3 regions of the Pseudoalteromonas sp. 20-MNA-CIBAN-0454 genome follow, and region 2 is predicted to be linked to each of the others. Evidence: predicted binding sites of a transcription regulator. Region 2 holds the regulator's gene; each other region holds the start of a gene.
The links. Region 2 encodes MetJ, which represses methionine synthesis genes. Its sites were predicted from a motif close to TAGACGTCTAGACGTCTA; they were not measured.
Positions count from the first base shown of each region.

Region 1 (11,049 bases), on a different contig from region 2:
CAGAGCGGCTTTCATAAGAGGCAAACTTTATAACATTTGTATTAAGGGAGTCATCAATGGCTTGCTCTGCAATTTTTTCTGTGGTTTTGCGTTGTAACACCCGATGATTATTTTCGGTGTTCATCACTGCCTCATAAACGGCAAGGGTATAACCACCGTGTTGTTTTAGCGCAGCTTCAAATACTTCAATCGCTGTTTCATCCATGAAATGTTGTTTGCCATTGTGATCATAAGGCTTTACCTGCCCAGTCACCAAACCACGTAAGTCAATAAAGCGCGCTATCGGCTGAGATAAGCGTGTCATTTCCATTTTCATTAAAAACTGTTCAGGCTTTGTAAGCCCAGCTATTTTAGACTTAAAAATTAAATCAAATTTAGGGTTGCCTAAATAATGTTTTAATTCAGATATAAGATCTTCGTGCTTGAGCAGTATGTCTTCAGCCATTTATAAAACCATCACCGTCTAATTAAAAAAGTAGGTATACTATTAAATCCATTTATTAGAAAACTCAATAAATGTCGTATCGTGTTATTGTTATTAATATAGGTACGATTATTCGAGTAACTACAGTTTAGCGCTTGTTATTATGTGTTAAATACCAATTTATTGGCAAGTTACTTTAAACTATTATTCAAGCAATAAGTATGCCCTAAAGTATAGTAAAAAAGAAAACAGCATTTATAGATAATAATAGTAGTGCTAAATTATCTTGTTGGCATGACTCATTGTTAGGCGAAAGTTTAAAATGATAAAATAAGCACTTAACATTAAGTATTTTTAAAATTAAAGAATAGTAGGTAAAGTTATAAATGGCTAAAGCGGCAAAAGTAGAGTTTGTTTGTACCGAATGTGGCATGAACTACCAACGTTGGCAAGGTCAATGCCGCTGTGGTGCATGGAACACATTAGCAGAATTTAAACCGTCAGCAGGGCAAAGTAAAAAAGCATCGGCACGCGTAAGTGTAGGTGGTTATGCTGGGGGGATTGGTGGCGGTTCTAAAAAAATTAATGATATTGCTACCGCAGAAACCGAAAAACAGCTCACTGAAATTGGCGAGCTCGATCGTGTTTTAAGTGGCGGTGTAACAACGGGATCAGTTAATATAATTTCAGGCGATCCTGGGGCCGGTAAAACAACCTTGTTATCTGATTTAGTGGCGCGAATGTCACAACGTATGCCTTCACTTTACTGTACCGCAGAAGAATCTTTATCGCAGTTTAAAAACAGAGTAAATCGCTTAAAGCTAAACTATAACCCTGATGCGCTTTATTTACTTTCCGAAACCAGTGTTGAAACCATCATTGAAGAACTCGATAAAAATAAAATTAAGTTTGCAGTAATAGACTCCATTCAAGCAGTGGTCACCGACACAGCTAACGGTAGCCCAGGCTCGCCTTCGCAAGTGAAAAGTGCCGCGCAAGCACTTACGCAATACTGTAAGCAAAATGATGTCACTATGTTCATTATTGCCCATGTAAATAAAAACAACGAAATAGCTGGTCCGCAAACGCTGGTGCATATAGTTGACGCTCTATTGCATATAGATACTAACGATGGGCAAATTCGTACCTTACGAGCAAATAAAAACCGCTTTGGTGATATAGATACAGTCGGTATTTTTAGAATGTGCGAACGCGGTATGCTCAGCGTTGATAACCCCAGCGAAATATTTTTATCAGGCTCAACTACAGATTCACCTGGCTCTGCAATTACGTGTATTCGTAAAGGTAATCGTAATTTATTACTCGAAATTCAATGTTTAACCACTGAGATTGAGGCGGAATTTCCGCAGCGTGTTTGCGTTGGTTTAAACATGAACCGAATAAAAATGCTCACCGGCATACTGCGTAAGCACACAAAAACTAAAATATTTCACGATACGTTTTTTAATATAGTGGGTGGCTTAAAAATTGATGAATCAGAAACCTGTATAGATTTAGCGTTGGTTGCTGCGCTACTTAGCAGCTTAAATGATTTTGTGGTGCCACGTACCACTTGTATTATGGGAGAGCTGAGTTTAAATGGCGACGTACGCCCAATAGACAGTGGCGTACCGCGCGTTAAAGAAGCTGCGCAGCATGGCTTTACGGAAATATTTATTCCATTTCGTAATTACCATAAATCAATGGAAGGGCTGGGCGCTAAGATCACCCCGATAAAAACAGTACATGAGTTACTTAGTTTAATTAATTAGCAAAAACGCTTATCGGTGATGTTCTGCAATGTTACTCTTGAGCTGAAACAATTTATATAAAGACTTAAATAAGGAAATAACATGAAAAAGTTAGTTATAGCTGCAGCAATTGTAGCTGCCGGTGTTGGTGGCGTAAGTTATGCAAATCACGTAGCCACTAAAGAAGTACGTGCAGAAATAGATAAGCAACTAGCACTAGTGAGCGAGCAAACCGGCGCTACATTTAAGTATGCAGACTTATCGGCTAGTGTTATTTCCAATAGTGTAGAAATTAGCAATATGGAAGTCATTAGTTCTGAAGGCGATAATGTTGCCAGTATTCAAAGCATTGAAGTGACAGGCTACGAAACCGATAAAATTTCACCACACACTACATTTGATGTAAAAAGCTTTCAATTTAATAAAGACTTTGTGGCTAAATTACCAGCCGATACAAATACTATGTTAGCGTCGGCCAGTTACGATTTACATTCATCACTTGATTACGATGAAAAGTCGGGCGACAGCGATGTGGTTGTTAAGTTAGATGCAAAAGACATTGTTAGCTTTAATATGAATATGGGACTGGCAAACACACAAGCACTTATGGATGCATCGCTTGCGATTAGTAAAGCGCAGCAAGCAGCGGGCAGCCAGCCTTTAACTTATGAGCAAGAATTACAGCAGCAAACGCTAATAATGAAAGCCATGAGTAAGTTAGAGCCGCGCAGTGTTAACTTTGAACTTAATAACCAAGGCGAGCTTAAAGCGTTGCTAGAAAGTGAGCTTGTTAAGCAAGGTATGAATGTTGAGCAAATGCAAATGATGGTTGAGCAGCAACTACAGCAAGCGCCAGTAACCGAAGAGATTGCAGAGGCGATTAGCGGCTTTGTAAAAGGTTTAAATTCATTTAGCGTGTCGGCAAAACTACCTGAAGGCAAAACTATGATGGAAGTTAACCAACAAATAATGATGCTAATAGGCCAGCCTGAAAAACTTGTAGAGTACATTAATTTAGAAGTTAAAGGCGACTAAAAGTCGCTCTAGCAATCGTGCTATCAGTTAAAAATAATAGTACGACGCACATAATTAAAGCGCGAGTTTAACTCGCGCTTTTTTATGCGTAAATTTTACGTTTATACTAGGTGTTAACGCTCAAGAATTAACAATTAGTTTACCGGTACTTATTTAATCGTTAGTATTCATTACTATAAAAGCTGTTATTTATCGTATTAAATAGCCATTAAGGCTCAAACTAATTACTTAAAGTTGAACGGGGTTACAGATGGGAAAAGGTCGATTAGAAGCTTTTAGTGATGGTGTGTTGGCAATTATTATTACCATTATGGTATTGGAGCTAAAAATACCTGAAGGCGCAGGAATTGAAGCACTTGTGCCTATGCTCCCTAACTTTTTTAGTTATGTTTTAAGTTTTGTATACGTAGGAATTTACTGGAATAACCACCATCATTTATTACACGCTGCTGGCAGTGTTTCGGGTGGGGTATTGTGGTCAAATTTAAATTTACTTTTTTGGTTATCATTATTCCCGTTCTCGACCAGTTGGATGGGAGGTAATCACTTTGAGCCGCTACCTACCGCGACTTATGGTGCCGTGCTGTTTATGGCGGCGATTGCGTATAATATTTTACAACGCAGCATAATGGCAACAGATGGCTGCAGCTCTGTTTTACGCAAAGCAATCGGCGCAGATTGGAAAGTCAAAGTGTCTATGGCGCTTTACTTATCGGCAGTTGGTGTAGCATTTGTAGCACCGTGGTTAGCACAAGTAATATATGTGGCAGTGGCGCTGCTATGGTTAGTGCCTGATAAAAGAATAGAGCAGGCAGTTAATCAAAATTAAAATATATTCCTATTTTAATTAGTTTTACCGCTAAGCAGGGGAATAAAAAAGCCGCGTTTACTATAAAGTAAACGCGGCTTAAAATTTTCTAAAGCTTAAATTAGTTAGTGTAAAATACGTGCTCTTATCGTGCCTTCAACAGCGCTTAGCTCTTTAAGGGCAACTTCTGAGTGGTCGGTATCTACATCAATAACTACATAACCAATTGATTCATCAGTTTGTAGGTACTGCGCGGCAATGTTAATACCGTGCTGTGCAAACGCTTGGTTTATTTGTGTTAATACGCCAGGGCGGTTGTGATGTACATGCAGTAAGCGACTACGATTAGCAAGCTCTGGTAGTGATACTTCAGGGAAGTTAACAGCAGTAATAGTTGAGCCGTTATCTGAGTATTTAGCTAATTTTCCAGCTACTTCAATACCAATGTTTTCTTGTGCTTCTTGAGTTGAACCACCAATGTGCGGCGTTAAAATAACATTGTCAAAATTACGCAGTGGCGATACAAACTCTTCATCGTTAGATTTAGGCTCAATCGGGAATACATCGATTGCTGCACCACTGAGTTTTTTGTCGGTAAGCGCTTCTGCCAATGCGTCAATATCAACCACAGTACCGCGTGAAGCGTTTATTAAAATAGCGCCCTGTTTCATAACCGCAAGTTCGGCAGTGCCAATAAGGTTCTTAGTTTGTGGGGTTTCAGGTACATGCAAAGTAATAATATCAGAGCGTTGTAATAGCTGAGTTAAATTATGTACTTGCTTAGCGTTGCCAAGTGATAACTTATCTTCAATATCGTAAAACTCAACATGCATACCAATATTTTCGGCCATAATACCTAACTGGGTACCAATGTGGCCATAGCCAATAATACCCAATGTTTTACCACGAGCTTCAAACGAGCCGTTTGCGGTTTTTAACCAGCCGCCACGATGTGCAGCAGCATTACGCTGTGGAATACCGCGTAATAGCAACAGTATTTCACCAAGTACAAGCTCTGCAACCGAGCGGGTGTTAGAAAATGGTGCGTTAAATACTGCGATACCACGTTCGCGCGCCGCATTTAAGTCAACCTGGTTAGTGCCAATACAAAAGCAGCCAACCGCAACGAGCTTTTCAGCAGCTTCTAACACAGCTTGGTTAATATGAGTACGAGAACGAAGCCCCACAAAGTGTACGTCTTTAATACGTTCTTTTAGCTCGTCCTCAGGTAAGGATGTTTTAACATAGTCGATGTTGCTATAACCGTTACGTTTTAGCGTTTCAACAGCGCTTTGGTGAACACCTTCAAGCAAAAGAATTTTAATTTTGTCTTTTGCCAACGATACCTTACTCATAACCTCATCCTATTTAATTTGTGGCCCATTTTTAGTGCCGATAATCACTTTATCAGCGCCACGCTCTGCGAATAGGCCGTTGGTAACTACGCCAACAATTTGATTAATTTGTGTTTCAAGTTGTTTAGCTTGGGTAATTTTTAAATTATGTACATCTAAAATAACGTTACCGTTATCGGTAACTACACCTTGGCGATACACAGGATCACCACCAAGTTTTAATAATTCGCGTGCTACGTAACTGCGTGCCATGGGTATAACTTCAACCGGCAGTGGAAAACCACCCAAGGTTGCTACTAATTTGGTGTCATCTACAATGCACACAAATTGTTTAGCTACCGCTGCTACTATTTTTTCACGAGTAAGGGCTGCACCGCCGCCTTTAATCATTTCGTTATGGGCGTTAATTTCATCAGCGCCGTCAACGTATACATCTAAAACATCAACGTCATTAAGTTCAAATACTTCAATGCCTAGCGCTTTTAAACGAGCAGTTGAGGCTTCTGAACTAGAAACCGCACCTTTAATGGTGTCTTTTATTGAGCCTAGTGCATCAATAAAGTGATTAACCGTTGAGCCTGTACCTACGCCTACAATAATGTTCTCTTTTACAAACTCTAACGCTGCCCAAGCAGCTGCTTTTTTTAATTCGTCTTGTGTCATTGTTTTATGCTCATTTATGTCAAAAATTTCTGCTGGTATACAAAGTAACGCTTTACCAACAGTAGGTTTTATTTGGGGTGATAATTGTTTTAAGTGGCACATCCCATGATTCTATGGGTAAAGCTGTTACTTTTTGGCATTCATGTGCTAAACCAATAAGTTGCGGCTTTTGCCAGTGTTGCTGGTGTAGCCGCGCCAATGTCCGATCGTAAAACCCACCCCCCATTCCTAAGCGATTACCTTGGTTATCAAATGCCACTAATGGCATAAGTAGGTAATCAAGCTCTGGTAACGGGCATATTTGAGTACAATTGAGCTTAGGTTCCAAGATACCATAGCGGTTTGCCTTCATGGGTGAGTTTTTTTCATAACGCTGAAATAGTAAACTAGCCCCGTTAAAGGGGTGGATTACAGGTAGGTAAAGGGTGTGCCCTTTATCCCATAATTCATTAATTAACAATGAGGTATCTAACTCGCCGTCGTTACTAAAATAAATGGCAACATGCTCTTTTTTAGTGTTTTTTTTGCCATTTAAGTATTGAATAAAATTCACTTTTAGCGATTGGGCGGCAATTAATTGTTGGTTACTTGATAAATTATTACGCAGTTCGCGGACAGACGCTCTTATTGTTGCACGTTTATTGCTCACTTTAGGATTTCACCCCGTAATTAAAAAGAGAATAAGTTAGGGACGGTTAAATATATTGCTAATAAAATAAGCAAAGTAACCACAGTTGCTATGAGTGAATATAACAACACATTACTGCGTTTTTGCAGTGGCGTGAGCAACTCATCATCAAGCATAAGATCATCGTCTTGCCACTCTATGTGTTCATCGGTAATTGCTGTGGCTTCAACCTCGGGTAGGCGCTGTTCAAGCTCGTCTAGTTTTTCTTCAAGGCGAATTAAGCTACTGGTAATGTAATCAAGCGCATCAAAAATTCTGTCATCGCGCTGGCTACTCGTTGCACTTGTCAGTTGAGTATTTTTATTAGGGTTGGTAACAGCCTGCAGCTTACTTTTAATACCTAAGCTGGCAAGTAGTTTGGCTTGCTTTAGGGCTTTGTCTTTATTACTTGGCGCAAACAGTGGCTTACCTTTAAAAAAAAGAGCTACTTTTTCATCTGACGTTTTTAATTTTGTAGCAAGCATGGCAGTAACAGCTTTGCTGTCAACGCCCTCAGCGAGTCCTACAAAGGTAACACGAAAGTTGTCGGCCATTTTTAATTCCCTAAGCTTTTATAGTAAAACGAGTATATACCGAAAGTGCAAAACAATTCGAGAGTGATTTATGTTTCACGGCTTGAATAATAAGCTTTAGATATAAAAACGACCCTTAAAAGGGCCGTTTATATTTTTAATAGTATGTTGGCTTAAAGGCCAGCAGCAGCGCGAAGTGCTTCTGCTTTATCAGTACGCTCCCAAGGGAACTCTTCACGACCAAAGTGGCCGTAAGCCGCCGTTGGAAGGTAGATAGGGCGCTCTAAATCAAGCATTTTAATTAAACCGTAAGGGCGCAAGTCAAAGTGCTCACGAATAAGCTCAATTAAACGGCTTTCTTCTAGTTTGCTGGTACCAAAGGTTTCTACGCTTATAGACGTAGGCTCTGCAATACCAATAGCGTACGATACTTGTAGCTCACACTTATCAGCAAGGCCAGCAGCAACAATGTTTTTAGCAACATAACGTGCAGCATAGGCAGCACTACGGTCAACTTTTGATGGATCTTTACCAGAGAAAGCACCGCCACCGTGACGAGCCATGCCGCCGTAGGTATCTACAATGATTTTACGACCGGTTAAGCCACAATCGCCCATTGGTCCGCCAATTACAAAGCGACCTGTTGGGTTAATAAAAAACTTAGTCGCGCTAGTAATTAGCTCAGCAGGAAGTACCGGCTTGATGATAGTTTCCATCACCGCTTCGATTAAATCTTTTTGTGAAATATCTTCGCTGTGCTGTGTAGAAAGTACAACAGCATCAATACCTACTGGCTTGCCGTTTTCGTATGCAAACGTAACTTGTGATTTTGCATCTGGGCGTAACCAGTTAAGCTCACCGCTTTTACGAACCTGTGCTTGGCGCTGCACTAAACGGTGTGAGTAGGTAATAGGAGCAGGCATTAGTACTTCAGTTTCGTTACATGCGTAACCAAACATTAAGCCTTGATCGCCAGCGCCTTGCTCTTCTGGGCTAGTACGGTCAACACCTTGGTTAATGTCAGGAGACTGTTTACCAATAGTGTTTAAAATTGCACATGAATCTGCATCAAAACCCATATCTGAATTAGTGTAGCCAATGTCGCGAATTGTTTTACGTGTAATTTCTTCGATATCAACCCATGCGCTAGTAGTGATTTCACCACCAACCATAACCATACCGGTTTTTACGTAAGTTTCACACGCAACTCGGGCATGAGAATCTTGCTCAAGGATAGCATCAAGTACCGCATCAGAGATTTGATCGGCGATTTTATCCGGATGACCTTCAGAAACAGATTCAGAAGTAAATAAATGTTTTGCCATTGTATTTCTGCTCACAAATATTGCGCTTCACAAACGTCGGTATTAGCGCTTAAAAATTAAGGGGCGTATTTTATCGAAAACAAAACACCTTGCATAGTGTTTTTACGCCTAGACGTCTAAATAAAATATTTAATAACTTTTCGGTCTCAAAAAATATTCATAATGACCTATTATTATGGGTTTTTAATTGCACACCGCCCCTACAATAAGTAAGAATGGACTATACACTAGTCGCCAAGTTATACGGCGGCATAATCGAATACATAAATACCCGCGCAAAAATATATTAAGGTAGGAGAATTCATGCCATCTCGCAAAGAACTTGCAAATGCTATTCGTGTCTTGTCAATGGACGCAGTACAAAAGGCCAAATCTGGTCATCCTGGAGCCCCTATGGGCATGGCAGATATCGCAGAAGTATTATGGCGCGATTATCTAAAACATAACCCAACAAACCCAGAGTGGGCTGACCGAGATCGCTTTATATTATCGAACGGCCACGGTTCAATGCTTATTTATTCTTTATTACATTTAACGGGTTATGATTTACCGTTAGACGAAATTAAAAACTTCCGTCAAATGCATTCAAAAACACCTGGTCACCCAGAGTACGGTTATGCACCAGGAATCGAAACTACTACCGGCCCGTTAGGTCAAGGGATCACTAACGCAGTAGGTATGGCAATTGCCGAAAAAGCGCTAGCTGCACAGTTTAACCGTGAAGGTCACGATATTGTTGATCACTTTACCTATGCATTTATGGGCGACGGCTGCTTAATGGAAGGTATTTCTCATGAAGCTGGTTCACTTGCAGGCACATTAGGCCTAGGTAAACTTGTTGCATTTTGGGATGACAACGGCATTTCAATCGATGGCGAAGTAGAAGGTTGGTTTACCGATGATACGCCAGCTCGCTTTAAAGCATACGGTTGGCATGTAATTAGTGGTGTTGATGGCCACGACAGCGATGCTATAAGTGCTGCAATCGCAGAAGCTAAAAGTGTTACCGATAAGCCATCACTAATTTGTTGTAAAACAATTATTGGTTACGGCTCACCTAATAAGTCGGGTAGCCACGACTGCCATGGTGCACCACTTGGTGAGGACGAAATTAAAGCGTCTCGCGAATTTTTAGGTTGGACTGGCGATGCATTCGAAATCCCTGCAGACATTTATGCACAATGGGATAGCAAAGAAAAAGGTCAACAGCTTGAATCAAGCTGGGATGAAAAATTTGCAGCATACGCAAAAGCATACCCAGAGCTAGCGTCAGAATACAAGCGTCGTATTAACAACGAACTGCCAGGCGATTGGGCTGAAAAATCTCAAGCATACATTGAAGAGCTGCAAGCAAATCCAGCAAACCCTGCGTCTCGTAAAGCGTCGCAAAATGCATTAAACGCATTTGGCCCGTTATTACCAGAATTTATGGGTGGCTCTGCCGATTTAGCTGGCTCAAACCTAACAATTTGGGATGGCTCTAAAGGCTTAACACGCGACGATGCAAGCGGTAACTACATTTATTACGGTGTACGTGAGTTTGGTATGTCGGCAATTATGAATGGTATTGCGCTGCATAAAGGCTTTATTCCTTACGGTGCTACGTTCTTAATGTTTGTTGAATATGCAAAAAATGCCGTACGTATGGCTGCATTAATGAAGCAACCAAGCATTTTTGTATACACGCACGATTCAATTGGTTTAGGTGAAGATGGTCCAACTCACCAACCAGTAGAGCAAATTGCAAGCATGCGTTTAACGCCTAACTTATACAACTGGCGTCCATGTGACCAAGTTGAGTCGGCAATTGCATGGCAACAAGCTATTGAGCGTAAAGACGGTCCTACATCACTAATCTTTACTCGCCAAGGTTTAGAGCAACAAGCACGTAACGCACAGCAACTGAGCGACGTTAAAAAGGGTGGTTACATCCTTAGCTGCGACGGCAATCCAGAGCTTATTTTCATTGCAACGGGTTCTGAAGTGCAACTAGCACAAGATTCTGCAAGCGAACTACGCAAGCAAGGTAAAAAGGTACGTGTTGTATCTATGCCGTGTACTGATGCTTTTGAAACGCAAAGCGCAGCATACAAAGAAAGTGTATTGCCAGCATCTGTTTCACGCCGCGTAGCAGTAGAAGCAGGTATTGCTGATTACTGGTACAAGTACGTTGGCCTAAATGGCGCAGTAGTAGGTATGACTACCTTTGGTGAGTCAGCGCCTGCAGGTGAGCTGTTTGAGCACTTTGGCTTTACTGTTGAGAACATAGTAAACAAAGCAAACGAACTTTTTTAATCGCCTTTGATTAAATAAAGTAAGCAATTGAAAAACCCGCATATGTTGCGGGTTTTTTTATGCACGAATATGAAACAACTTCACTTAAAGCAATACTGCTTTCCTTGCAAGAAAGTAAGCTATCAGGCAAGGTAGTGCGATAAAATTTATAAATAAAAATCTTAAATTATTAGCAGGAGCTAAATATGTCAAA
Region 1 covers NZ_JBEOOB010000004.1:5,277-16,325, reverse strand. The annotation lists gene AAEZ22_RS02740 (PilZ domain-containing protein) at 1-445, opposite strand, end outside; gene radA (DNA repair protein RadA) at 811-2,196, shown strand; gene AAEZ22_RS02730 (aq_1923 C-terminal domain) at 2,278-3,210, shown strand; gene AAEZ22_RS02725 (TMEM175 family protein) at 3,461-4,039, shown strand; gene serA (phosphoglycerate dehydrogenase) at 4,144-5,373, opposite strand; gene rpiA (ribose-5-phosphate isomerase RpiA) at 5,383-6,036, opposite strand; gene AAEZ22_RS02710 (5-formyltetrahydrofolate cyclo-ligase) at 6,089-6,685, opposite strand; gene AAEZ22_RS02705 (hypothetical protein) at 6,706-7,257, opposite strand; gene metK (methionine adenosyltransferase) at 7,410-8,561, opposite strand; gene tkt (transketolase) at 8,865-10,856, shown strand; gene ppnP (pyrimidine/purine nucleoside phosphorylase) at 11,042-11,049, shown strand, end outside.
Region 1: the regulator MetJ is predicted to act here: its motif matches at 8,663-8,680, upstream of metK (methionine adenosyltransferase).

Region 2 (11,049 bases):
TTAAACCTGATATCCCAAGTGTGCAAGTTTTAAAAGACGTGCAATTACAAACTCCTATGCAAGTATTCACTAAAGATGGTCTGTTGATCAATCAATTTGGTGAAAAACGACGAATTCCGGTCACAATAGACCAAATACCACAACCCCTCATTAATGCATTTTTAGCCACCGAAGACAGCCGCTTTTATGATCACCTTGGTATTGACCCAATAGGTATAGTCCGCTCTGCGCTTGTACTTATATCTACCGGAGAGAAAAAACAAGGCGCTAGTACTATTACTATGCAGCTAGCACGTAATTTTTTCTTAACCCGCGAAAAAGCCTACATTCGTAAAGTAAAAGAAATTTTTATCGCGATACATATTGAAAACTTATTAAGCAAAAACGAAATTCTTGAGCTGTATTTAAATAAAATTGAATTAGGTAATAGGGCGTTTGGTATTGGTGCAGCAGCGCAAGTTTATTACGGTAAAGAACTAAAAGACTTAACCCTTGCGCAAATGGCAATGATTGCCGGCCTGCCAAAAGCACCTTCAGCGCTTAATCCTATTCGCAATCCAGTGCGTGCTAAAGCGCGTCGTAATGTCGTACTTGGTAGAATGTTGTCTGAACGTTATATAACCCAAAGCGAATATGAAGAGACTATTAATCAACCTATAACGGCCGTTTTTCATGGCGCTGAAATAGATTTATACGCACCTTATATATCTGAAATGGTGCGTGCAGAAATGGTTGCTAAATACGGTATTGATAAAGCGTACAACTCTGGCTTTAAAATATTTACCTCGGTAGAATCCCACGTTCAACAAGCTGCGCAAACGGCTTTAGTAAATAACTTACATAGTTACGATATGCGCCACGGTTTTAGAGGTCCAGAGCGTTTATTATGGGATGCGCAAACACAACCAGCATTAAGCCAAGCACAAATTCTTAACCAGCTAAAAGACGTAAAACAGCTTGGCGACTTACAAGCAGCAGTGGTATTGGCGGTTAACGAAAAAACAGCCGACGTTTTACTAAAAAATGGTGAACTGGCAACACTTACATGGGATAACTTAAAGTGGGCACGTAAATATATTACGCGTTACCGCCAAAGTTTTGCTCCTAAAGCTGCAACTGAAATATTAGTACCAGGTGCACAAATATGGCTACGTAAAAACGACGATAATAATTATTTATTGAGTCAAATTCCTGAAGCCTCTAGTGCCATTGTGTCTTTAGACCCTCAAGATGGCCGTATTAAAGCAATTGTTGGTGGTTATAGTTTTGAGCAAAGCCAGTACAACCGTGCAGTGCAAGCTAAACGCCAAGTCGGCTCAAACATTAAACCCTTTATTTACTCTGCAGCTCTGGAAAAAGGCTACACTTTAGCATCCATTTTAAACGACGCTCCAATTAATCAATGGGATAAAAGCCAAGGTATTGCATGGCGCCCAAAAAACAGCCCTGCAGTTTATAATGGCCCAATTCGTATTCGCCGCGCATTGGCGCAATCTAAAAACGTTATTTCGGTTCGTCTTCTACGTGGTGTAGGCTTGCAACGTACTGCTGATCATTTACTTAAATTTGGTTTTGATAATAAAGACATTAACCGCAGTGAATCTTTAGCGCTTGGTAGTGCTTCCATTTCTCCATTAGAACTTGCTCGTGGTATGAGCGCGTTTGCTAATGGCGGGCATTTAATAGAACCGTATTTTATATCTGAAATTCAAGATGCCTTTGGTACAGTGTTATTTAAAGCAAACCCAGCCCTAGCCTGCGATGAGAACACGCAGCCCCTCGCTATCGAAAATAACAGCAGCCTAACGATAGAAAATACTGAGCAAGGTGAAAAAGCGCAGCAAACAGTGCAATGTGCCCCACGTATTATTTCTAAACAAAATGCTTTTTTAATTGCAGACGCTATGAACAGCGCAATTTGGGGCGGCGGAAGCTGGAGCAATAAAACAGGCTGGACGGGGACTGCATGGCGAGCACAGCGTTTAGGGCGTCGTGATTTATCGGGTAAAACAGGTACCACAAACGATTCTGTTGACACTTGGTTTAGTGGTTTTAACCGCAATGTACTCACCTCAGTATGGGTTGGCTTTGACAACCCTGGCAATACTCTAGGTCGTTCTGCTTATAACAACAACCTTGATAGTGGTCAAATAACAGGGGCTGAATCGGGCGCTAAAACAGCTCAACCGGCATGGAATGAATTTATGAGGGCAGCTCTTGATGGGCAACCAGAAGCGCCAATTGAACCACCTGAAGGATTAGTTTCTATTCGTATTGATTTAGCGACTGGCTTATTAAGCCACAAAAATGATTACACTAGCCGCTTTGAATACTTTGAAAAAGGCACTACCCCAACTAGTTATGTGCTTTCGCAGCCAAGCGATATTTTTGAAGAAAACACCAAAACAGAAGAAGAGCTATTTTAACCATAAGCACATCTCTCATTAGCTAAATGGTTAATTACGCTAAAAGAACGGCAACCTCTTTAGGTTGCCGTTTTTTGTTTTATTTAATTATTACTTTAAGTTTTTTATCAGCCAATATAAGTCAGAATGAACGCCTGCTGCAGTCACTTCCTTACCAGCACCTGGGCCTTGTATAATCAAGGCATTATTGCTGTACCACTGGCTGTTAATAACAAAAATATTATCACCCGGGGTTAAGTTTGCTAATGCGTCATTGGGCGTAACATACGCTAACCCTACTTTGGCCGTTACGCTATCGTGCCCAATACTCAGTAAACCTGTATAACGAAGTACCGCGTTTTGTAATTTTGCATTGCGTGCATGCTCTTCAATAAAAGTGTCGAGCTTATGTTTATTAGCTAAAAAGTCATCCCAGCTACCTAGTGCTAGCTCATCGGGCATTAACGGCGCTAAGGCAATGTCGTTAAGGTCTAATTCAACCCCTAACTCTCGCGCTAAAATAAGTAGCTTACGCTGCATATCTCGCCCCGATAAATCTTCGCGCGGATCGGGTTCAGTAAAACCCATTTGTTGCGCTTCAAGTAATAACTCAGAAAATGCAGTTGCGCCATTATACATACTACATAACCACGATAACGTACCCGAAAAAACACCTTCTATACGTGTTATTTTATCGCCACTGTTTTGTAAATCTGCAAGGGCAAAATTAATTGGTAAACCGGCACCCACACTAGCGTTATAGCGCCAATATAAATTGCGCTGCGCAATATTGTGCTGCAACGCTTTATACCAAGGAGTTGGCGCGGTACCAGCATACTTATTAGCACTAATTAAATGACAATCAAGCGCAACAAAATCTGGGTATAACTGACTAAATTGCTCGCTGGCGGTTATATCTATAACCACTTTATGCTCGTAATCAAGCTGGCCAATAGCGGTTAATAAATCTTGGCTGCTATAGTCAACAGCCTCTAACTGCCATTGGTTCTTCCAGTGCTGTACATTTATGCCGCTGGGATTAAATAGCAGTTTTTGCGAACGTGCTAATCCCACTAACTTAATATTAAAGTCGGTTGATAAGCGTGCTAGCTGCGCCGATAGTTGGCTAACAAATACATCCCCTACGTTACCAAGCCCTGCCACTATTAAGGCAATTTCTTGGCCTTTAGTGATCAGTTTATCGTGCAGCACATTAAGCACATCACTATCAATAAGCTGATCCGTCAGTAGCAATACATAACCACTATCTTGATGCACAAAGCGAGGTTCAATATTATGCAAATTGAGCAACTCGCGTGCCTGAGTACTCAATGAGTTTATATCTTGCTCAGGAGCAACTAGCGCGCAACCATGTAGGTTAGACTCGCTAATATTGGCTCTTCCTGCAAAGTAACTAACTACTTGATGGGTCGCTACTGCCGGTACTATTAGGTAAGTTTCACCCGCGCTACTAAAATGATGCAAACTATGTTGAATAAGCTGGCTAACCTGAGTTACCTCACCCTCAACTAGCCCTTCAACACTAAGTAAATCTATATTTTCTAATGTAGTAATAAAGCGTTTTTGTTTTACACAGCCCTCTTTCACTACATTTGTAGAGCTTGCTTGCACGTCAAAACTACTGCGCACCGCAAGCTTTATATCGGTATTTTTAAGTGGCGATAATGTTTTAGCGTGTAAAACGGGGTTACCTAATCTTGCCAATAAGTTAGCTTGCGCTCTACATACCTTAGCGTATTTAATGGCCTTGTTAACTTTACGTGGGTCGGTACTAAATATCCCTTGTGTATCGGTCCAAATATATACTTGTTTAGCATTGCAATAACTTGCCAATAAGGTTGCACTGTAATCACTACCATTGCGACCAAGAGTGACCGTATCGCCTTGGGTATTAGCCGCAATAAACCCTGTTACCACGTTAATTTTGTGCTGGCTAATAAGCTCACTACACTGCTGTGTATTTTGGCTATGCAATAATTGTCCATCACTTAGCGTAAACAAGCCTCTTGCGTCTTGCATGCATGCAGCAACATTAAGTTGCTGCAAATACGCTGCGAGCAAACGAGCTGACCACAACTCACCATAGGCGAGTAGCGCCGCTTCTTGCAACTGATCAGTACTCGCTAATTTAGCAACTAAACTTAGCTCTTCATTTAGAGTGGTTAAAGCGCTGCGCTTTAAATCGCCCTGCAGTAGCTGCGTTATTAAATCACTTTGATGATTGTTTAATTGCAATACAATATCAGCGAGCGCTTGAGTATCGTGCTGCTGATAACTTTGCCACAGTTTTACTAATGTATCTGTGGTTTTTCCTGCAGCCGATACCACTACACAATCACCGGGCTGAGCTTGCCCTATAATTATTTTTGCAACGCTTTTATAGCGCTCGGCTGAGCTTAAACTCGAACCACCAAACTTATGAATATTATTAGTCATATTAATTACCACAACGCCGGGTGAGCAGCGCTCAATTTAACATTACTACTTGCGCTAGCGCCTGCTTTACCTGCGTTATTGTGCTGACCTGGTTGCACTAAATTAAATACCCGATCAAAGTCTGCTAATAAATCTGCTACATCTTCAATACCTACCGACACACGAATAAGCGTATCGCCAACGCCAGCGGCTAAACGAGCCTCGGCTTCCATTCCTGCATGCGTCATTGTTGCTGGGTGGCATATTAAGCTCTCTACGCCACCTAAAGATTCAGCTAAGCTAAATGTTTTAAGGTTTGTTAAAAATGCAGCTGCGTCATTTACATCACCTTTAATGTCAAAACTAACCATGCCACCAAAACCAAGTTGCTGTGCTTTAGCCAATTCATGTTGTGGATGCGACTCTAGCCCCGGGTAATATACTTGGCTAACAAATTTTGAGCTTTCAAGGTACTTAGCAATAGCTAAGGCATTTTCTTGATGCTGTCGTAAGCGTACATTTAAAGTACGCAAGCCACGCAAAGTTAAGTAACTATCAAACGGTGCCCCCGTTATACCAATATTATTTGCCCACCAAGCCAGTTCTTCACCTAGTTCGTCAGTTGCAGCAATAACCGCACCGCCAACCACGTCTGAGTGGCCATTTATGTACTTAGTGGTTGAGTGCACCACAATATCAACGCCAAATTTAATCGGGTTTTGTAATGCAGGCGATAAAAAAGTGTTATCTGCGGCTACCAAAGCACCGCATTGTTTCGCAATATCGGTTACTGCTTTAATATCAGTTAAACGTAAAATAGGGTTACTAGGGGTTTCTATCCAAATTAACTTAGGTTTGATTACTAAAATTTGCTGCAAACTTTCTGGTTTAGTTAAATCTAACACTTCGAGTTTTAATAGGCCGCGCTTTTGTAATGAGGTAAATAAGCGATAGCTGCCGCCATAACAATCATGGGGGATCACTAACGTATCGTCACTATTAAGCAGCTGAGTGGCTAAGTGTACGGCAGCCATTCCTGTTGCAGTAATAATGCCGCGAGCACCACCTTCGAGTTCGCTGAGTGCTTGGGCTAAAGTATCACGATTTGGATTACCACTGCGGCCATAGTCATATTGACGTTTTGTATCAAAGTCGGCAAACGAATAAGTGGTTGATAAATACAGCGGAGGCACAACCGCGCCATGGTGCTTATCAGCATCGACACCACTGCGAACTGCAATTGTCGCTTTATTTTTTTCACTCATATTTATTACCTGCTTTATTTAGATGTTTAGACGTCTAAAACAGTAATTCATTCAACTTAAGAAGTCAAAACATTTAAACACCTAGCCATCTGTGCAACAAGTATTTGACTAATTTGTTTAAATCGATAGAATTTCACGCATATTCGCGCTATTTTTTAGTAGGGTGAGCAATTAATAATCTGAGGCAACGATACATCTTATGGCAAAATGGAATGGCGAGTATATTCACCCATACGCAGAACACGGGAAAAAATCAGAGCAAGTTAAAAAGATCACCGTTTCGATCCCGCTAAATGTATTAAAAGTACTAACCGATGAACGAACCCGTAGGCAAATTAATAACTTACGCCATGCAACTAATAGCGAGCTATTATGTGAAGCATTTTTGCATGCGTTTACTGGGCAACCGTTACCTAACGATGATGATTTACGTAAAGATAACGCCGAAAAAGTGCCTGAAGAAGTGAAAAAAATAATGCAAGAAATGGGCTTAGAAGTTCCTGTTTTAAACGAAGACTAAACAGCGGCTTTTAAACAAAAAAACCTCAGCCATGCTGAGGTTTTTTTATGGCTATAAATTACACTGAAGTAACTTAATACCGAGCAACATAATGCTGCTTATTCCATATAGTTTGCTGGCAGCTCTATTTGCGCTACGCCTGAAGCAATGGCTGCTAATGCAACTGCTTTAGCAATACGCGGCAATAAACGCGGGTCCATAGGCTTAGGAATAATATACTCTGCACCAAACGCTAGCTTATCGACACCGGCAGCTTTTAGTACTTCTGGCGGAACCGGCTCTTTGGCAATACTACGAATAGCTTCAACTGCTGCAATTTTCATTTCATCGTTAATTTCACTAGCACGCACATCAAGTGCACCACGGAAAATAAACGGAAAACACAACACGTTATTAACTTGGTTAGGGTAATCTGAGCGCCCTGTTGCCATAATTAAATCGCTTCGTGCGCCGTGTGCCAGTGCCGGATCAATCTCAGGGTCTGGGTTCGAACAAGCAAATACGACTGGCTTTGCTGCCATTAATTTTAAATCATCGGCCGATAATAAGTTAGGGCCCGACACACCAACAAATACGTCAGCATCTTCAATTACATCTTGTAATGTACGCTTATCGGTATTGTTAGCAAATAACTGTTTGTACTCGTTTAAATCATCACGGCGAGTGTGAATAACACCTTTACGATCAAGCATATAAATATGTTCACGCAGTGCACCACACTTAATTAATAACTCCATACAAGCAATCGCTGCAGCGCCGGCACCTAAACATACAATAACTGCATCTTCAATATCTTTGCCTTGCACTTCCAGCGCATTTATCATACCTGCAGCCGTTACAATAGCCGTGCCGTGCTGATCATCATGAAAAACAGGAATACTACAGCGTTCAATAAGCGCCTTTTCAATTTCAAAACACTCTGGTGCTTTAATATCTTCAAGGTTAATACCGCCAAAAGTATCAGCAATATTAGCCACAGTATTTATAAAGTCTTCGGTAGTGCGGTGTTTTACTTCAATATCAATTGAGTCAATGCCTGCAAAACGCTTAAACAACAACGCCTTGCCTTCCATTACCGGTTTTGACGCTAAAGGCCCTAAATTTCCTAAACCTAAAATAGCAGTACCATTGGTGATCACTGCAACCAAATTACCTTTACCTGTGTACTTATAGGCATTTACAGGGTCAGCAGCAATTTCACGCACCGGCTCAGCTACACCGGGGCTATAAGCTAAAGCGAGATCATGAGCCGTTTCTGCAGGCTTGGTTAGCTCAATGCTGATTTTACCTGGAACGGGGTGAGAGTGATAATGTAGTGCTTGTTCACGAAAGTCCGACATAACGCGATTATATCCTGCAATTTAAGTTAAAGTGAGAGGGAGTAAAGCGACACTTAACATGCCTTAAAGTACGATACCCTTATTATTTTTAAATTCCAAGCAATATCAGGTCTATCCTGTTATATGCTAGATCTGTTAATTTTAAGCGAATTTTCAGCAACTTCGATAAAAACATCGCTACTTTTCATAAATATAAATTGTGCTAAAAGGCACTTTTCAAGCTTATTTTAGTTAAAAGTATTATTCACAAAACAGCGTTTTTAAAATGTGAATAAAATCAGCTAAAAGCGATTATTTATTCTGCTTTAACAACACATAGCTTCATGTTGGCTACTTTTAGAAACCGAGTTTAAAATTTAGCTATTAAAAATATAGAGAATATTAGGTCATTTGTCTGCAAAGGTTTATGCATACCGAGAATAAGAACAGGAAATAGTTATGCAAAAGCAATAAACTTAAAACTAGCGAGGTTAGGGGGAAGTTAAGGATTTTTAGGCATAAAAAAAGCATCCTAAGATGCTTTTTTTAACTAAATAGCAATAATTACTTTTTGCTACCAAGTGCACCGAAACGCTTGTTGAAACGATCAACACGTCCGCCAGTGTCTAAAATCTTTTGCTTACCAGTGTAAAACGGGTGACACGCAGAACAAACGTCTAGGTGAATATTTTTACACAGAGTAGAGCTAGTTTCGAATTCGTTTCCACATGAACAAGTTGCAGAAATTACTTCGTACTTAGGGTGAATACCTTCTTTCATAGAAACCTCTAGTTAAGGCCGCATCGCTCTCCAAACCCGGAGTCTGGCACCATACGTCGTTAAAACAAATTTATTGGTGGCGGATTTTATCCAACAACCATCAAGCACACAAGCATTAATTAGTATTTTTGCTAAAAAAATAACCATTTTGAGTAAACAAGGTTATTTGGTAGTAGGTTTTTAGCTGTATTTTTAGTACATTAGGGCCAAGTATTAGCACGCCCTCCCCCATTATTTTTTTAACAGTTGAGTTACTATGTATTTTGTTGAAGTTGCTATAAAAGTTCCACTACCGCGCACCTTTGATTATAAAGTAGATAGCCAGCTTGGTGAAGCTTCTGCGCCATTAAAACCCGGAATGCGGGTGTTAGTACCCTTTGGTAATCAACGTAAAGTAGCCGTGGTTTTAGCGCTTAAAACAACAACCGAAGTGCCTGAAAACAAAATAAAGGCAATTTTTGAAATTATCGACGATACGCCAATTTTATCTGCAGAGCACATAGAGTTACTGCGCTTTACTGCCCGTTATTATTGCTACCCGCTGGGTGAAACCATTCATATTGCATTGCCAAGCGCACTACGCCAAGGCGAATCGCCTGATAAAACCAGCATTAATATGGTAGCCCTAACGGAAAAAGGCGCGCTGCTGCCGTCATTAAAAGCTAAGACTCAACTTAATTTACTAAAGCAGCTATCGCAATCAGGCAAGTCGTCATTAACCGAGTTAAAAGCTTTGGGCTTTAGTAAAAAAACCATTGATAGCTTAATAGATAAGGCACTCATAACGCAGTCAATTGAGCATGATAACCACTGGCAAAGTGTAGCCCCAACAGTGGGTAGCAAACCAACACTTAACAAAGAGCAAGCGGTTGCCTGCACCACAATTAATCAAAGCAGCGGTTTTAGCAGCTTTTTATTAGAAGGTGTAACCGGTAGCGGCAAAACAGAAGTGTACTTACAATGTTTAGAAGAAGTACTAAAGCGCGGCGAACAAGCACTAGTATTAGTGCCCGAAATAGGCTTAACCCCGCAAACCGTTAACCGCTTTCGCCGCCGCTTTCCCGACACCCCCATTATGCTTTGGCATTCAGCTTTAACCGATAATGAACGCTTACAAACCTGGCGTTTTTGCGAAAAAGCCAGCTGCGCCATAGTAATAGGCACACGTTCGAGTATTTTTCTGCCATTTTTAAAGCTCGGCATGATAGTGGTTGATGAAGAACATGACTCGTCTTTTAAACAGCAAGACACGCTGCGCTACCATGCCCGTGATTTAGCTGCGTATCGTGCATATCAGCATAAAATTCCGCTTATATTAGGCAGTGCAACACCGGCACTCGAAACCCTGCACAAAGCAATTAATAATAAATACCAACTACTGAGCCTTACTGAGCGCGCGCAAACCGCTACCGATAACCAATTTAAATTACTCGATATGAAAGGTCAGCCCGACCAAGCAGGCATTGCCCATGCCAGCCTTGCTACCATGCGCCAACATTTAAAACGTGGCAAACAAGTGATGGTGTTTTTAAATCGTCGTGGATTTTCGCCCACGTTAATTTGCCATGAATGTGGCTGGTTAAGCGAATGCAAGCGTTGCAGCACCAGTGCCACTTTTCATAAAGCTATTGGGCAAATGATTTGCCATCACTGTGGCGATCAATATCATGTTCCACACCAATGCCCCGACTGCGGTAGCACGCAAATTTTTCCTAATGGTAAAGGCACTGAGCAAATAGAAGAGTTTTTATCGAGTGAATTTCCACAAACCCCTGTTACACGTATCGACCGCGACTCTACTCGTCGTAAAGGCAGCCTTGAAAAAGCACTGGATGAAATAAACCTAGGCGGCGCGCGCATTTTAGTGGGCACGCAAATGTTGGCTAAAGGGCATCACTTTGCCGATGTAAGTTTAGTGGTTATTTTAGACGTAGACAGCGGCTTATACTCCTGTGATTTTAGAGCAACTGAGCATTTAGCCCAACTTGTTACGCAAGTGGCCGGGCGTGCTGGGCGCTCAGGTGAGGCAGGCCAAGTGTTATTGCAAACACATTTTCCTGAGCACCCACTATTACAAGATTTGGTTAATAATGGTTATCAGGATTTTGCTCGCTTTGCACTGCGTGAACGTGAAGATGCAGACCTACCACCAATCACAAATATGGCCATTGTTCGCGCCCAAGGACACAATATAAAACAAGTCGTCGATTTTTTGACAGATTTGGTTCCAGTAAGCGGGGTAACTGGTATACAATTGCTCGGTCCAATACCTGCTCCTCTTGAAAAAGTAGCAGGTATGTATCGTTTTCAATTACACATTCAAG
Region 2 covers NZ_JBEOOB010000002.1:132,561-143,609, forward strand. The annotation lists gene AAEZ22_RS01630 (penicillin-binding protein 1A) at 1-2,426, shown strand, start outside; gene metL (bifunctional aspartate kinase/homoserine dehydrogenase II) at 2,517-4,862, opposite strand; gene metB (cystathionine gamma-synthase) at 4,868-6,106, opposite strand; gene metJ (met regulon transcriptional regulator MetJ) at 6,306-6,626, shown strand; gene AAEZ22_RS01650 (malic enzyme-like NAD(P)-binding protein) at 6,725-7,966, opposite strand; gene rpmE (50S ribosomal protein L31) at 8,510-8,725, opposite strand; gene priA (primosomal protein N') at 8,982-11,049, shown strand, end outside.

Region 3 (11,049 bases), on a different contig from region 2:
ACCCCAGTATTCTTTACGTACTTGCTCGTGTAGGTACTCGGCAAACGCTTCGGCGAGCCTGTCGGCAACGGCTTTAATCATTATTTTGTTGTAGTCGTCTTGCTGGGCGTCAAACGCATTAGCTAGGTCGTCTTCTTCCAACCCCCCCGTTACTGCAAATGCGCCAAAGTAATCTGGCGTACCTTTTGGGGCTATATAATCAGCTAGGCAGTAGTTAGCAAAGTCGGTTTTTTCGGTTTGCTGGCGTAAATGGCACGAGGTAGTTAACACCTCTTTGCGTGTTTCGTCTGTGTATATTTCTATGTCGTCGCCAACGCGGTTTGCCGGAAATAAACCAATTACACCCAGTGGTTGCAAACTGCCTGCTTTTTCAAGGTCGTCTAACATGTCGTTGGCGTCTTTAAATAAGCTTTGCGCTTGCTCGCCAACTACTTCATCGGTCATTATGCGCGGGTATTTACCAGCAATTGACCAGGTCATAAAGTATGGCGTCCAATCTATGTATTTACGCAAAGTAGTAATTGATACGTTTTTAAACTCTTGCACGCCAAGCTGTTTAGGCACTGGTGGTGTGTAGTTATCCCAATCGAGTTTTGCAGCGTTATCGCGAGCACGCTGAATTGTCACTGGTTTTGAGCGTGGTTTTTTACGCGCTTGTTGCTCGCGTACTTTCACGTACTCGGCTTGTGTTTTTTCTAAAAAGTCACTTTTGTGCTCTTTCGATAATAAGTTTGAAACCACACCCACTGCACGGCTGGCGTTACTCACATACACTACGCCTTTATCGTACTGAGGCTCAATTTTAACGGCGGTGTGCGCTTTTGATGTAGTAGCACCACCAATTAACAGCGGCAGTTCAAAACCACGACGTTTCATTTCTTTGGCTACGTGTACCATTTCGTCAAGCGATGGGGTAATTAGCCCCGATAAACCAATAATATCAGCTTTTTCGTCGATTGCGGTTTGCAGTATTTTATCAGCAGGCACCATTACGCCTAAGTCGATTACTTCGTAGTTATTACATTGCAGTACTACGCCAACAATGTTTTTACCTATGTCGTGTACGTCGCCTTTTACCGTGGCCATTACAATTTTTCCGTTGGTTGAACCTTCTTCTTTTTCAAGCTCAATGTAGGGGTCTAGGTAGGCTACGGCGCGCTTCATTACACGGGCCGATTTAACTACTTGTGGTAAAAACATTTTACCTGCACCAAATAAGTCACCTACTACGTTCATGCCGTCCATTAACGGGCCTTCAATTACGTGAATAGGTTTAGCGGCAGCAGCCCGGCACTCTTCGGTATCTACTTCTATGTATTCGGTAATTCCTTTAACAAGGGCATGCTCAAGGCGTTTTTCAACGCTCCAACTGCGCCATTCTAAATCTTCAACGCGCTCGGCTTGTGCCATACCTGAGTATTTAGGCGCAAGCTCTACTAAACGCTCGCCTGCACCGGGGTCGGTATTGAGTATTACGTCTGTAACGGCTTTGCGTAGTTCTTCTGGTATGTCGTCGTAAACCGCCAGTTGCCCCGCGTTAACAATCCCCATATCCATACCCGCTTGAATAGCGTGATATAAAAATACTGAGTGAATAGCTTCACGTACTGGGTTATTACCGCGAAACGAAAACGACACATTCGACACCCCACCCGACACTTTACAGTGCGGCAAATTTTGCTTTATGCGCCGTGTGCCTTCAATAAATTCGACTGCGTAGTTGTCGTGCTCTTCTATCCCTGTGGCTACGGCAAATATATTTGGGTCAAAAATAATATCTTCGGGCGCAAAGCCAACTTCTTCTACTAATATTTTATAGCTACGCGCACATATTTCAAACTTTCTATCGGCGGTGGCGGCTTGGCCGTCGGTATCAAAGGCCATAACTACAGCCGCTGCACCAAAACGTTTAATGGTTTTGGCTTGACGAATAAACGGCTCTTCGCCTTCTTTTAACGAAATTGAGTTAACAATGGCTTTGCCTTGAATACACTTTAAACCGGCTTCTATTACTTCCCATTTAGAGGAGTCGACCATTATAGGTACGCGAGAAATGTCGGGTTCTGAGGCAATTAAATTTAAAAACTTAACCATGGCGGCTTTTGAATCCAACATGGCTTCGTCCATGTTTATATCAATTACCTGCGCGCCGTTTTCTACTTGCTCGCGGGCAACAGTTAGCGCGGTTTCATAGTCTTCTTCCATGATCAAACGTTTAAACATGGCGGAGCCGGTTACATTGGTACGTTCGCCGACATTAGTAAATACAGCTATTTTTTGAGTCATGTTGGCGGCTCCTTAATTTAAGTTACAGGCTTCGAGGCCCGATAAACGCATGCGTACTTCAATTTCTGGCAATTGGCGTGGCTTAACGCCTTCAAGCCCTTTTGCAAAGGCGCGAATATGCGCAGGTGTGGTGCCGCAGCAACCACCTACAATATTAATAAAGCCCGACTTTCCCCAATCAATAATTTCGGTTGCCATTTCTTTTGCTTCTAGGTCGTAGCCACCAAATTCGTTAGGCAAGCCTGCATTTGGATGCACAGAGGTAAAGGTTTCGCATACACGCGACAACTCTTGCACATATTGGCGCAGTAAATCTGGGCCTAAGGCGCAGTTAAGGCCTATAGAAAGCGGTTTAATATGGCGAATAGAGTTATAAAAGGCTTCGGTAGTTTGCCCCGAAAGCGTACGCCCAGAGGCATCGGTAATAGTGCCGGAGATCATAACTGGTAATGTGCGCCCTGCTTGCTCAAACGCTTCCTCTACTGCAAACGATGCAGCTTTAGCATTGAGGGTATCGAATATGGTTTCGATTAAAATAATATCGGCGCCACCTTCCATCAGTGCCAAGGTCGATTCTACATAGGCAGTAACTAAACGATCAAAGGTAACATTACGATAACCCGGATCGTTTACATCGGGCGACAATGAACAAGTTTTTGACGTTGGCCCAAGTACGCCCGCTACATAACGTGGTTTTTCGGGTGTTTTAGCACTAAACTCATCGCAAAGTAGCCGTGCCAATTTTGCCGACTCTAGGTTTATTTCACGGCTTAAATTAGCCATGTCGTAATCTTCCATCGAAATGGTGGTGGAGTTAAAGGTATTGGTTTCGATAATATCGGCACCGGCAGCTAAAAAGCTACGATGAATATCGGTAATTATTTTAGGCTGCGTAAGGCTTAGTAAATCGTTATTACCGCGAATAAGTACATGCCAATCTTTAAAGCGCTCACCGCGATAGTCTTGCTCTTCTAATTGGTGTGCTTGGATCATAGTGCCCATAGCGCCGTCTAAAATTAAAATTCGCTCTTTTAACGCTGCACTTAGTTCGTCGTGCTTATTTTGGTCATTATTAAGAGGGTTATTCGGCATAGTTGTTAGTCCTTACGTCTTGGCTAACTAAATTAATATCATAGGGTGTAGTTTGGTACACGTAATAATTTAACCAGTTCGAAAAAAGTAAAAAAGCATGGCTTTGCCACGTTTTTGAAGGTTGTTTAGTTGCATCATCATCTGGAAAGTAATTTTCGGGCTTGGGCGCATTGTCGCTTTTTTCGCAATCGCGTTGGTATTCAGCTTTTAACGAGTCGGCGTCATACTCTGGGTGGCCGGTAATAAACACTTGGCTGCCCGACTTATTTTTAACTAAGTAAGCACCTACTTTCTTAGAACCCGCTAGCACAACTAGTTCATTGCAAGCATTTATTTTATTTACATCTACATGGCCATAACGCGAATGCGGTACTAAAAAGGTGTCGTCAAAGCCGCGCGTTAACGCCCCATGTTCAAAGTAACATTGGTGCGTAAATACGCCGCACAGTTTATCGGTTTTTAAATCGCGCTTTATTTTATAATGATGATAAAGCGCTGCATGCGCTGCCCAACACGAAAAAAGTGTAGACGTAACATGCTGCTCAGCCCAATCTAAAATTGCGGTAAACTCATCCCAATAAGCTACATCCTGGTACTCTAAATGCGCTAGCGGCGCGCCGGTAACTATTAATGCATCGTAGTTATTGTTTTTTACTTCTGAAAAATAACGATAAAAGGTGTCTAGGTGCTGCTCTGAATTACTGCTACTGCGATGAGTGTCTAGACGCAGTAGTTCTACATTTACTTGCAAGGGCGAATTGGCAAGCAAACGAATAAACTGTACTTCGGTTTCAACTTTATTAGGCATTAAGTTAAGAATAGCCAAACGCATGGGGCGAATTTCTTGCGTTTTTGCACGAGTTTGTGGCATTACAAATACGTTTTCTTGGCGCAGGCGAGCAATAGCTGGTAGCTCGTCTTTTACTGTAATTGGCATCCTTTTACTCCTATTCATCAAAACCGAAAACTTATTATGAACAGATAAGAAAAAATATCAACCAATAGATGTATAGATGTCTAAATATCCAAATGAAATTTTTTCATCCTATTTTATAATCGTTTTTGTGCACTTTATAGTTTGTTTGTCGGTTTAAAATTGGCCATTCGTTGACTGCCTCACCCGTCAACCACTACAATAGAGCATTGTAATTTTTATTATTATTTGAAGGTTTTTTCCATGGTTTTACCTGATAAATTTATATTCTCGATGAGTCGAGTTTCTAAGGTTGTGCCACCTAAGCGCACTATCTTAAAAGACATCTCGTTACACTTTTTCCCGGGCGCTAAAATTGGTGTGCTTGGTTTAAACGGCTCTGGTAAATCAACATTGCTACGTATTATGGCCGGTGTTGACCAAGACTTTGAAGGTGATGCCTTTCCACAACCAGGCACTAAAATTGGTTACTTACCGCAAGAACCTGTTTTAGACGAAAGCAAAACCGTACGCGAAATCGTTGAGCAAGCTGTTGGCGAAGTTAAATACGCGCTTAAACGCCTTGACGAAGTGTATAACGAATACGCCATGGAAGACGCTGACTTTGACGCACTTGCAAAAGAGCAAGGCGAGCTTGAAGCGGTTATTCAAGCGCACGATGGTCACAACATAGACAACGTTTTAGAGCGCGCTGCCGATGCACTACGTTTACCTGAGTGGGATGCTAAAATTGAGCACCTTTCGGGTGGTGAGCGCCGCCGTGTTGCTATATGCCGACTGTTACTTGAAAAACCAGACATGCTTATTCTCGATGAGCCAACTAACCACTTAGACGCTGAGTCGGTTGCCTGGTTAGAGCGCTTCTTACACGATTACGAAGGCACAGTTGTGGCGGTAACGCATGACCGTTACTTCCTAGATAATGTAGCAGGTTGGATTTTAGAGCTTGACCGTGGTGAAGGTATTCCATGGGAAGGTAACTACTCTTCGTGGTTAGAGCAAAAAGATGCGCGCCTACAACAAGAGCAAAAATCTGAAAAAGCACGTCAAAAGTCAATTGCGCAAGAGCTTGAATGGGTTCGTTCAAACCCTAAAGGCCGCCAAGCTAAGTCAAAAGCACGTATGGCGCAGTTTACCGAAATGCAGCAGTCTGATTATCAAAAACGTAACGAAACCAACGAAATGTTTATTCCGCCTGGCCCACGTTTAGGGGATCAAGTGCTTGAAATAACTAACTTACGTAAAAGCTTTGGCGACCGTGTATTAATCGACGATTTAAGCTTTAGCATGCCAAAAGGTGCCATTGTGGGCATTATTGGTGCTAACGGCGCGGGTAAATCAACACTGTTTAAAATGATCAGCGGCGAGCAACAGCAAGACAGCGGCAACATCACCATAGGTGAAAGCGTACACATTGCAACGGTTGATCAGTTCCGTGACGGTATGGACGAAAGCAAAACTGTTTTCCAAGAAATATCTGACGGGCAAGACGTACTTAAAATTGGTAATTTTGAGTTCCCAAGCCGTGCTTACGTTAGCCGTTTTAACTTTAAAGGTAACGATCAGCAAAAATTTGTTAAAGACCTATCGGGTGGTGAACGTAACCGTTTACACCTTGCTAAGTTATTAAAAGCTGGCGGTAACGTGTTACTACTCGATGAGCCAACTAACGACTTGGACGTTGAAACACTACGTGCACTAGAAAACGCTATTTTAGAGTTTCCTGGTTGTGTAATGTGTATATCGCATGACCGTTGGTTCCTTGACCGTATTGCTACACATATTTTAGATTACCGCGACGAAGGCCAAATTAACTTCTTTGATGGTAACTACACTGAGTACGAAGAGTGGCTTAAAAAGACGTTAGGTGCTGAGGCAACTCAACCTAAGCGTATTAAGTACAAAAAGATTGGTTAATAGCTAATTTTAAGCTCTAGGCAATAATTAAGCCCTGCATTTATGTAGGGCTTTTGTTTTATAACTATAACTACAAATAGAATTTTATGACCCTAAATCCTCACTTGCCGTTAGTTTATCATCCTAATTACTCGTTTAGCTTTGATCCTAAACATCGCTTTGTAATGAGTAAATTTGCACATTTATACCAGCACGTTAAGCAGTTAGGATTAGTTGGCGATAACTTAGTACAGCCGTTATTAGGTACGCCAGAGGCACTAGAATTAGTACACTGCGAAAACTATATTCACGACCTATATCATAATCAATTAGACGAAAAAGCCATGCGCCGTATTGGTCTACCTTGGTCAAAAGAGCTAATGGCGCGTACCTTTACAGCCCCACAAGGTACACTACAAACCGCTCGCTTAGCCCTTAAACACGGTATGGCATGCCATTTAGCAGGCGGTACACACCACGCGCATACTGATTTTGGCTCAGGCTATTGCATGGTTAACGACTTGGCTTTTACTACGCAAACATTAATTGAGTCGGGTGAGGTTACTAATGTACTTATTTTTGATTTAGACGTACATCAAGGCGATGGCACCGCGGCCATGCTGCAACATCAGCCTTATGCGTATACCTGCTCGATTCATTGCGAAAAAAACTTTCCGTTTCGTAAATCCCCTAGCGATTTAGATATTGGTTTAACTAACAATATGCAAGACGCTGAGTATTTAGGCATAGTTGACGACACCCTGCAATTTTTGCTCAAAGAGCTAAACCCCGATTTAGTGTTGTACGATGCGGGAGTTGATGTGTGGCAACAAGACGGTTTAGGCAAACTCGATATTAGCTGGCAAGGTATAGAGCAGCGCGACCATCTCGTACTTAAACGCTGCCTTGAGCACAACACTCCGGTAGCTACGGTTATTGGCGGCGGTTACGACAGAGATCACCAGCGTTTAGCTCAGCGTCATGGCATTGTAGTTGAGCAAGCAGCACGTTTTTAATAGTTTTAGAGTTTTGGTATAAATACATATTGCAGCGGGCGTTAAAACGAAAAAAGGCTCCTCGAATATCTCAGAGCCTTTGTTAACTTTGGAATTAACTCGGTACTATTAACTCGGTACTATTAACTAGGTGTATTAATTAGGTATGATTAAATTAACTAAGTACGAGTAACTGCGGCGCTATGCTTTGATAATCTACCGCCATAGCAATACTAAGTGCGGTAATATTAATAATTGAAAACGCGAATACTTGACGCGCCCAGCCGCTTATATCTATATTACGACGATAGCCCCGCAGCGCCATTAACAGCCACCAAAAACTAGTAATACAGGCAACCGCCATAAAAGCAGCACCGGTATAACCACTAATAGGTAGCAGCATTACAACCAAGGCATATATGGCAATATAAAGCACAATATGGCGTTTTGCTTTATCAATACCTTGCGCTACAGGTAATACAGGAATACCCGCTGCTTGGTAATCTTTAAAGCGAAAAATAGCAATGGCGTATGAGTGCGGCATTTGCCACAGGCTAAACATTACCAGTAAAATTAATGCCCCCATATCAAACTCCCCTGATACTGCGCAGTAACCAACAACCGGTGGCACAGCCCCCGATAAACTGCCAATAAAAGTGCCATAAACTGAGTTACGCTTCATGTAAAGGCTATAAACCCCTACATAAATAAAGTAACCAAAGACGGCAAAAAATACTGCTGCAGGAGTGGTATAAGCTATTAATAAACCAAAGCCTATAATCCCCAATACCACCCCATGACATAAAGCAGCCATTGCAGACATTTCGCCCGTTACTGTTACCCGGGTGCGAGTACGCGCCATGGCAATATCTATATCTCGGTCAATCACATTATTAATAGCACAACCTGATGCAACCACTAGCGATAAGCCAATTAAGGTAGCAACCATTAGCCATGGGTTTATATCACCGCGGGAGGCTAGTAAAAACCCGCCCGCTACGCTGATTAAGTTACCCATAATAATACCTGGCTTAGTTACTGATAAATAACGACGAAACATCTTTAGCTCCTAATACATCATCATTGCGTTAGATTCGTAAATAATCCAAACAGATAGCCCAACCACCATAACAATAATTAGGGCACTGAATAAAAACGAGAAGGTACTTGCACGGCCATCTTCGGTAATAAAATTAAGGTGTAAAAAGTATTTTAAATGTACCCAAATTTGTACTACGGCTAGAGTAATAATGCTGTAAAGCGTGGTTGCTTTTGAAAAGTCGCCACTCATTACCATATAAAATGGTATAGCGGTTAAAATTACCGACAATACAAAACCAATTAAATAACTTTTAACACTGCCATGAGATTCATCGTGGTGATGCTCATTTTGCATTTGCTTTAAAGCATGTGTTTCGCTGTGGCTCATTACATTGCTCCCATTAAATAAACTAGGGTGAATACACAAATCCACACAATATCTAAAAAGTGCCAAAACAAGCTTAAGCAGCTCAAACGCGTTACGGTTGCTTTACCTAAGCCACGTTTAGCAACTTCAATCATCATTACACTCATCCAAATTAAACCTGCGGTTACGTGTAAACCATGCAAGCCAACTAATGCAAAAAACGAGGTTAAAAAAGCACTTTTTTGTGGACCATTGCCATGCACAATTAGGTGATTAAATTCGTAAACTTCCATACTAATAAACACCACACCTAAACAAAAAGTAACCGCTAACCATATTAAGGTCAGCGCCTTTTTTTGCCCTTGCGCGGCTATCATTGCAAAACCAAAGGTAATACTACTAATAAGCAGTGCGGCAGTTTCTACTGCTACAAAGTCGAGCTCAAAAATATCTTTACCCGATACGCCGCCAGCGGTGTTCATAAACAACACCGCGTAGGTAGCAAAAAACGAGGCAAACAATAGGCAATCGGTCATTAAGTAAAGCCAAAAACCAAAAGTAGTATTACTAGAGGTATCATGATGCGCGTGAGCATCATGATCCTGTTTGGTATTTACAATTGCAGAGTTTAAAGTTACTGACTCTTGACTAACAGACAAGGTACTCATGCGTTTAGCTCCTTATCAGTGGCTAAAATAGTGGCACTTAAGTTATGTGCTTGTTCAATACGTGCTACTTCGTCGGGCTGCACATAGTAGTCAACATCGCTTGCATAACAACGTTTGATAAATATAGCTATGCCTCCTACTAAACCTGCCGCAGCTAACCACCAAATATGCCAGATCATGGCAAAACAAAATGCGGTTAAACTAGCAGCCATAAGTACCCCTGCCGAAGTGTTTTTAGGCATATGAATTGGGCTATAGCTTATTTTACCTTGATAAGCTTGGCCTTTTTCTTTCATGTCGGTCCAGGCATCAATATCGTCAACATGCGGTATTTGGGCAAAGTTATAAGCCTGTGGTGGTGACGATGTTGACCATTCAAGCGTGTGACCGTTCCATGGATCGCCGGTAGCATCGTCAAGTGCTTCACGGTCTCTAAAGCTCACATACAATTGAATTACTTGGCAAATAATACCAAACATAATAATGACTGCGCCTACTGCAGCTATGTATAACCAAATATTCCAATCTGGGTTATTGGTGTGATTTAAACGACGGGTCATACCTAAAAAGCCTAATACGTACAGCGGCATAAACGCGACAAAAAAGCCAATAATCCAACACCAAAATGCGCCTTTACCCCAGCCTTCATTTAGCTTAAAGCCCATTGCTTTAGGGAACCAAAATGCAAAGCCAGCAAGGTAGCCAAATACCGCGCCACCAATAATAGTATTATGAAAATGTGCGATTAAAAACAAACTGTTATGCAGTACGTAGTCGGCACCAGGTATTGCTAATAGCACCCCGGTCATGCCACCTACGGTAAAGGTAACCATAAAGCCAAGCGTCCACAATACGGGTACGGTTATACGTAAACGGCCACGGTAAATAGTAAATAACCAGTTGAACAATTTAACCCCGGTTGGTACGGCAATAACCATGGTCATTACCCCAAAAAACGCATTAACGTTGGCGCTCGAACCCATGGTAAAAAAGTGATGTAACCACACAATAAAGCCTAAAATAGAGATAGCACCACTGGCGTAAATCATCGACTTATAACCAAATAGACGTTTGCTGGTAAAGGTAGAAATTATTTCAGAGAACACACCAAATGCTGGCAGCACTAAAATATAAACCTCTGGATGACCCCACGCCCAAAATAGGTTGATGTACATCATGGCGTTTCCGCCCAGATCATTGGTAAAGAAGTGAAAATCGAGATAACGGTCAAGCGTTAGCATGGCCAATACGGCTGTTAAAATAGGGAATGATGCGGCAATTAAAATATTAGCCCATGTACAGGTCCAAGTAAAAACCGGCATTTTCATTAAGCTCATACCTGGTGCACGCATTTTAAACACGGTAACTAAAAAGTTCACTGCGGTTAATAATGTGCCAAGCCCTGATATTTGCAACGCCCATATATAATAGTCGACCCCCACCCCGGCACTAAAAGTTAGCTCCGAGAGCGGTGGATAAGCCACCCAACCTGTTTTTGCAAACTCACCAAAAATAAGTGACAAATTAATTAAAATAGCGCCACTGGCAGTAAGCCAAAAGCTTAAGTTATTTAAAAATGGAAAAGCGACATCACGTGCGCCAATTTGCAATGGCACTATAATATTCATTAAACCTATCATAAATGGCATGGCCATAAAGATGATCATAATAACGCCGTGTGCGGTAAATATTTGGTCGTAATGTTCTGGTGGCAAATACCCAGGAGCTCCACTGGTAGCAAGTGCTAACTGAGCACGCATCATAATGGCA
Region 3 covers NZ_JBEOOB010000005.1:38,412-49,460, forward strand. The annotation lists gene metH (methionine synthase) at 1-2,286, opposite strand, end outside; gene AAEZ22_RS03630 (homocysteine S-methyltransferase family protein) at 2,299-3,378, opposite strand; gene metA (homoserine O-acetyltransferase MetA) at 3,368-4,315, opposite strand; gene ettA (energy-dependent translational throttle protein EttA) at 4,556-6,229, shown strand; gene AAEZ22_RS03645 (histone deacetylase family protein) at 6,316-7,224, shown strand; gene cyoE (heme o synthase) at 7,379-8,263, opposite strand; gene cyoD (cytochrome o ubiquinol oxidase subunit IV) at 8,273-8,632, opposite strand; gene cyoC (cytochrome o ubiquinol oxidase subunit III) at 8,632-9,279, opposite strand; gene cyoB (cytochrome o ubiquinol oxidase subunit I) at 9,276-11,049, opposite strand, start outside.
Region 3: the regulator MetJ is predicted to act here: its motif matches at 4,381-4,398, upstream of metA (homoserine O-acetyltransferase MetA).